2 linked regions of the Acuticoccus sediminis genome follow. The protein of the gene in region 1 interacts with the protein of each later gene in a pairwise test. Links are inferred from orthologs where the notes say so. Each region holds a gene or a part of one and is shown in the gene's direction. Other genes may lie near its edges.

The links. The genes of interacting proteins can lie anywhere in the genome.
Region 2: the proteins of nusG (region 1) and rho interact in binary tests that used the Escherichia coli proteins (3 or more experiments, as listed by UniProt). The link is inferred for Acuticoccus sediminis from one-to-one orthologs.

What each region holds. Positions count from the first base shown.
Region 1 is NZ_QHHQ01000004.1:752,533-756,229, reverse strand. What follows is about bases 808-3,697. They hold nusG (transcription termination/antitermination protein NusG), read left to right. Parts: upstream 808-1,929; coding sequence 1,930-2,466; downstream 2,467-3,697. Other genes in these bases: rplA (50S ribosomal protein L1), read left to right, coding at 3,027-3,697; rplK (50S ribosomal protein L11), read left to right, coding at 2,603-3,034; secE (preprotein translocase subunit SecE), read left to right, coding at 1,701-1,886; DLJ53_RS21510 (hypothetical protein), read left to right, coding at 808-1,203. In the rest of the region: bis(5'-nucleosyl)-tetraphosphatase PrpE, read left to right, coding at 1-225; more of DLJ53_RS21510, read left to right, coding at 421-807. UniProt on the Escherichia coli protein: Part of the processive rRNA transcription and antitermination complex (rrnTAC). The complex forms an RNA-chaperone ring around the RNA exit tunnel of RNA polymerase (RNAP).
Region 2 is NZ_QHHQ01000001.1:572,707-575,840, forward strand. Bases 341-3,134 are described here. They hold rho (transcription termination factor Rho), read left to right. Parts: upstream 341-1,006; coding sequence 1,007-2,263; downstream 2,264-3,134. Other genes in these bases: hemE (uroporphyrinogen decarboxylase), read left to right, coding at 341-382; hemJ (protoporphyrinogen oxidase HemJ), read left to right, coding at 379-810; DLJ53_RS02480 (MFS transporter), read right to left, coding at 2,301-3,134. Also shown: more of hemE, read left to right, coding at 1-340. UniProt on the Escherichia coli protein: Facilitates transcription termination by a mechanism that involves Rho binding to the nascent RNA, activation of Rho's RNA-dependent ATPase activity, and release of the mRNA from the DNA template.

The sequences.
Region 1 (3,697 bases):
GGGGAGGCGACCATCGTCTACGGTCACACCCCGATGACCCGCGTGCGGAGCGTCAACCGGGCGATCTGCATCGACACGGGCTGCGTCTTCGGCAACGCGCTCTCGGCGATCACGTGGCCGGAGATGCGGGTGATGTCGGTGCCGGCGGCGGAGCGCTATCGTGTCGCGCGCCGCCCGCTGGAGGTGCCGGACACCGCCGAGATCCTGCCGGCGGAGACAGCCTGATCCGCGGCGCGGCCCCCGGCCGGCGCGATTGTGATTGGTCGCGGGGGACGGGGCTTTATGACTGTCATCCACCGGCCACCGGCCACCGGGGCTGGGATGGGGTTCGGTCCCCGCCGGGCGCGGTGGCCGCGGGGATGTCCGCGCGCCCGGTCGTGCTCCCCTGGACACGCGCGCGGGGCGGAAGCGGTGTGACGCGTGGCGATTGAAAGCAATCTCGACGTGGTGGCCGACGACGACCGGCCGGAGTGTGGTCACAGGGCGTTCGTGCTTCTGAGCACCGGACGGAGCGGCACCGCGAATCTCCTCAGCCAGCTCGGGAAGACGCCGGGGGTCCGCGCCTATTCGGATATCTTCCACACGGTCAATCCACAGGTCCACATCCCGCCGGACATGCTGGCCGAGCTGCCGCTGAGCCTGCGCGATGCCGAACCCGTCGCCTATGCGTACAAGGCGCTGGCCCATAATCCCGGCCAGGCCGCGGTGGTGGGCTTCAAGATCTGGCGGTCGCAGCAGCAGGAGGTATGCGCCCGTCTGCTGCGGGACCCGGACGTCGTGAAGATCGTCCTGGAGCGCCGCAACAAGCTCGCCGTCTACGCCTCGGCCCGCAAGGCGGTGAAGACGGGGGTGTACAACTCCTTTCCGGCCGGCGAGGCCGTGGACGCCTACGCCGCGGACCTGGTCCGCTTCGATACCGACTACTTCAAGCGCTACTGCAAGGCGCAGCACGGGACGTTCGCCTGGTACCGCAAGCGGGTGCAGGGGAAGGTGCTCTTCGTCGGCTGCCTGCAGGTCGCGGACGGGTCGGCCTACCCGCGGTGCACCGATATCCTCGGGGTCGCGCCGCCGGATCCGCCGCCGCCCGGCCGCCGCAGGCTGAACGACGGCGACATCCTCGACCGGTTCCACCCGGACGACCACAAGGCGATCATGGATTGCCTGACCGACTCGGGCCGCCGCCGCTGGCGGTTCGAGAAGTAGCGGCGGGTACGGATCTAGGGGCGGATCGCCGCCCGTCCGGGACGCGCCGCGGGGCGGAATCGGGGACGCAGGGTCACGCAATGCGCGGATCGGTGCCGAATGATCTTGCGGCGCGGGCCGACACCCCTTATTGCAGGGCTCAGATAGGGGTGTAGCTCAGTTGGTAGAGCGGCGGTCTCCAAAACCGTAGGCCGGGGGTTCGAGTCCCTCCGCCCCTGCCAGTCGTAAAGCGCCGGTCGCCAGCGCCCGCCGAAGGTGCCCGTCGAAGCCGGCTCACTTTTTTGTTGGGCGCTTCAACGCAGATGCCCTTCCAGGGGTTGCATCTCAATCGAACGATTGTTAGGTACGGCCTCCGCGAGGCGCCGACGGGGGTCGTGCGCCTTGATGTTTCGACGATCGGTGTCGGGCAAGCCCTGCGGCGGTGCTGCGGGGCTTCACTGCGTCGACAACAGAACGAACGCCGTCTGGGTCTGGCCCAAGCGGCAAAAGGGGTCTGAGTGGCAACGAATCCGTTGACGTTCTTCCAGCAGGTCCGGACCGAAGCGGCGAAAGTCGTGTGGCCGAGCCGGCGTGAGACGATCATCACCACCGTGATGGTGTTCATCATGTGCGCCTTCACGTCGGTGTTCTTCTTTCTGGTGGACCGCATCCTCGGGTGGGGTGTCGGTCAGATCCTCGGTTGAGGCGCTTGGCTAGCTGCCCCGACGGATCACCGAGGCAAACGACATGAACAAGCGTTGGTACATCGTCCACGCGTATACGAACTTTGAGAACAAGGTCCGCGAGGCGATCCTTGCGGAGGCTGAGCTGCGTGGCCTGACGGAGTATTTCGACGACGTCCTGGTCCCGAAGGAGAAGGTGAGCGAGGTCAAGCGCGGCCGGCGGGTCGAGACGGAGCGGGTGACGTTTCCCGGCTACGTCCTCGTCAAGTGCGCGCTGACCGACCAGGTCTTCCACCTCATCAAGAACACCCCCAAGGTGACGGGGTTCCTGGGCGCCACCCAGCGCCCGCAGCCGATCCCCGACCGCGAGGCCGAGCGGATCCTGCACCAGGTGACCGAGGAGGTGGAGCGTCCGCGTCCGAAGGTGACCTTCGAGGTGGGCGAGCAGGTTCGCGTGGCGGACGGTCCGTTCGCCTCGTTCAACGGCCTGGTCGAGGAGGTCGACGACGAGCGGGCGCGGGTGAAGGTGGCGGTGTCCATCTTCGGCCGACCCACCAACGTCGAGCTCGAGTACGGCCAGGTGGAGAAGATGGCGCAGTGATGCGCTGAACGGCCCGTGCGCCTGGCGCTGGGCCGACGAGTTGCGGGAGGTGAGGGGACGGCCAATCCCCAGGCCACAACCGCAGACGGGCATGGGGCCCGACTTTGGCAGGGCCTCGGCCCGTTAAGGAGAGCAGATGGCAAAGAAGATTGCCGGTTATATCAAGCTGCAGGTGCCGGCCGGCGCCGCGACCCCGTCGCCGCCGATCGGCCCGGCGCTCGGTCAGCGCGGCTTGAACATCGTGATGTTCACGAAGGACTTCAACGCGAAGACGCAGGACATGGAAAAGGGTGCGCCCTGTCCGACCGTCATCACGTACTACACGGACAAGTCCTTCACGTTCGAGATCAAGACCCCGCCGGTCTCCTACTTCCTGAAGAAGGCGACGGGTCTCGCCTCCGGCTCCAAGGCGCCGGGCAAGGAGAAGGCCGGGACGGTCACGATGGCCCAGTGCCGCGAGATCGCCGAAGCGAAGATGAAGGACCTCAACGCCGATACGATCGATCAGGCGGCGAAGATGGTCATGGGCTCTGCCCGCTCGATGGGTCTGGAGGTCGTCGATGGCTAAGCTCGCGAAGCGCATGCAGGCGGCCTACGAGGGCCTCGACCGCGGCGCCACCTACTCGCTGTCCGACGCCGTGAAGCTCCTCAAGGACCGCACGAAGGTGAAGTTCGACGAGACCGTCGAGGTCTCCTTCAACCTTGGTGTCGACCCGCGCCACGCCGACCAGATGGTCCGCGGCGTCTGCCTGCTGCCGCACGGCACCGGCAAGACCGTGAAGGTCGCCGTGTTCGCCCGTGGCGACAAGGCCGAGGAGGCGAAGGCCGCCGGAGCCGACATCGTCGGCGCCGAGGAACTCGTCGCCGAGGTCCAGGCCGGCAAGATCGACTTCGAGCGCTGCATCGCCACCCCGGACATGATGCCGCTGGTCGGCCGCCTCGGTAAGGTGCTCGGCCCGCGCGGCCTGATGCCGAACCCGAAGGTCGGCACCGTGACGCCGGACGTCGCCAAGGCCGTGCAGGACGCCAAGGGCGGCGCCATGCAGTTCCGCGTCGAGAAGGCCGGTATCGTCCACGGCGGCGTCGGCAAGCTCTCGTTCGACGAGACCAAGCTGGTCGAGAACATCCGCGCCTTCTACGACGCGGTGAGCAAGGCCAGGCCGACGGGTGCCAAGGGCACCTACATGAAGAAGGCGTCGATGACGTCGACCATGGGCCCCGGCCTGAAGGT
Region 2 (3,134 bases), on another replicon or contig:
ATGGTCCATCCAGGCCATCGGGGAAATCGTGAACAAGGTCCGCGCCGAGACGAATGTGCCCATCATCGGCTTCCCGCGGGGGGCCGGGGCGGGCTACTCCCGGTTCGTGGCGGAGACGGGTGTCGACGCCGTGTCGCTGGATTGGTCGGTGCCGATGGACTTCGCCAGGGAGCTGCAGCAGCGGGTGTGCGTGCAGGGCAACCTCGACCCGGCGCGGCTGGTGGCGGGCGGGCCGCAGCTCGACGCGGCCGTCGACCGGATCTGCGACGGGCTGGGGGAAGGACCGTTCGTGTTCAACCTCGGCCACGGCATCTCGCTCGAGACCCCGCCCGAGCACGTGACCCGCGTGATCCGGCGTGTGAAGGAAAGGACCGCGCGATGACCGAGTACTACACCTGGATCAAGGCGGCGCACCTCGTCTCGGTGATCTCGTGGATGGCGGCGCTCCTCTACCTGCCGCGGCTGATGGTGTACCATGTGGCCGCCGAGAAGGGCTCGGTGCAGTCCGAGACGTTCAAGGTGATGGAGCGGCGGCTGCTGCGCGGCATCGCCAATCCGGCGATGGTCGCGACGTGGGTGTTCGGCCTGATGCTCGCCTACGTGCTGGACGCCTGGTCGATGGGCTGGTTCCACGCCAAGCTGGCGCTCGTGGTGGCGCTGACGGTCATCCATCACATGATGGTGAGGTGGATGAAGGCGTTCCGCCGCGACGAGAATACCAAATCGGCGAAATACTTCCGCATAGCGAACGAGATACCCGCGGTACTGATGATCGGGATCGTCATCCTCGTGACGGTCAAACCGTTCTGACGCGATTCTGGGCGAATTTTGCCCAACATGCCCTTGCGAATGTGGCGCGGCGACTGTAAGTTAGGCGTATCCAGCGGTCGTTGGTTATGAACGGGGCGATTTCTCCCTCCGCCCCCGAAACGACCGCCCGGACCCTTCCTTCCTTTTTGCCCCTTGTTAGCGGCTGATGTCCGTCATCCAGGACAACCAAATGCAAATGAAACTTCACGAGCTCAAGGCCAAGAGCCCCGGCGACCTTATTGCGTTCGCCGAGGAACACGAGGTCGAGAATGCGTCCACGCTCCGTAAACAGGAGTTGATGTTCGGCATTCTAAAGCAGCTCGCGAACAAAGACGTTGAGATCATCGGCGAAGGCGTCGTCGAAGTCCTCCAAGACGGCTTCGGATTCTTGCGCTCTCCCGATGCCAACTATCTCCCGGGCCCGGACGACATCTACGTCTCGCCCTCCCAGATCCGGCGCTTCTCGCTGCGGACCGGCGACACGGTCGAAGGTCAGATCCGCAGTCCCAAAGAAGGCGAACGCTATTTCGCCCTCCTTAAGGTTAACACAATTAACTTTGAGGATCCCGAGGCGGCCCGCCACAAAATCCACTTCGACAACCTGACGCCGCTCTACCCGGACGACCGCTTCATCATGGAAGTGGAGAACGGTGCGTCGAAGGACTTCTCCGGCCGCGTCATCGACCTGGTCGTGCCGCTCGGCAAGGGCCAGCGCGGGCTGATCGTCGCCCCGCCGCGCACCGGTAAGACGGTGCTGCTCCAGAACATCGCCAAGTCCATCACCGCGAACCACCCGGACTGCTACCTCATCGTCCTGCTCATCGACGAGCGGCCGGAGGAAGTGACCGACATGCAGCGCTCGGTGCGCGGCGAGGTGGTGTCCTCGACCTTCGACGAACCGGCGCAGCGACACGTCGCGGTGGCCGAGATGGTCATCGAGAAGGCCAAGCGGCTCGTCGAGCATGGCCGCGACGTCGTCATCCTGCTCGACTCCATCACGCGCCTCGGCCGTGCGTACAACACCACCGTCCCCTCGTCGGGCAAGGTGCTGACCGGCGGTGTCGACGCCAACGCCCTGCAGCGCCCGAAGCGCTTCTTCGGTGCGGCCCGCAACATCGAGGAAGGCGGCTCGCTGACGATCATCGCGACCGCCCTGATCGACACCGGCAGCCGCATGGACGAAGTGATCTTCGAGGAGTTCAAGGGCACGGGTAACTCCGAAATCATCCTCGACCGCAAGGTCTCCGACCGCCGCGTGTGGCCGGCCATCGACATCCAGCGCTCCGGCACCCGCAAGGAGGAGCTGCTGGTCAAGAAGGAAGACCTCAAGAAGGTCTACGTCCTGCGCCGCATCCTCAACCCGATGGGCTCCGTGGACGCGATCGAGTTCCTCATCGACAAGCTGCGCCAGACGAAGAACAACGCCGAGTTCTTCGACTCCATGAACACCTGACGCACTGTATCGTGACGCGATCCTTTGGCCGGGCCGCTCACTCCGCCGGAGTGGGCTGGCCGGTCAGATGGCCGCGCCACACCACGGCGATGGCGCAGAGCGCCGTGACACCGACGATCGACGCGAATACGAACGGCCCGGAATCGGCCTCCGTCCCGAACAGCCCGCCCGCGAGCGAGGCTACCGCGGAGGCCAGCGTGAACAACGCGATCGAAACCCCCATCACCCAACCCTGGTCCTCCGCGCTCGCCGACTGCGAGTAGAGCCCGAAGAAAATCGGCAGCAGCACCGCGTGCAGGGCGCCCATCAGCGCGATCACGATGAACGCGACTGCCACGTTGTCGACCGTCGCGAATACGCCAACGATCGCCACTTCCAGGACAATGCCACGCACGATCAGCCCCGACGGGCTGGCGAGGCGATTGAAGAATGGCAGCAGGAAGAGGCTCGTCAGGGCGAGCGTCGCTCCCATCACAAGCATTCCCACGCTCTGGCCCTCGGTTGAATAGCCGAACCGCTCCTCCAGAGACGTGTCGAAGAAGATGTAGAACGTCACGAAGCTCAGCATGTAGAGCGTGTAGACGATCGAGATGCGCATCGTCATGGGATGGCGCGTAATGGCCCAGAGAAGCGACAGGATGGCCTGCGGCCGGATGTCGAGGGGCACACGGGTGTTTGACGTCTCGTGGAAGACCAGGGCCACGAAAACCAGCGTGGCGAGGACGACCGCTGCCCCGGCGACGAATGGCGGCACCATGGACAGCTGCACGGTTGCCGCGAATGGACCCCCGGAGAACAGGCCACCCAGTATGGGTCCGCTGACAAGCCCCAGACTCGCGCCAAGGACAGCCAGTCCGAGATTGCGTTGCTT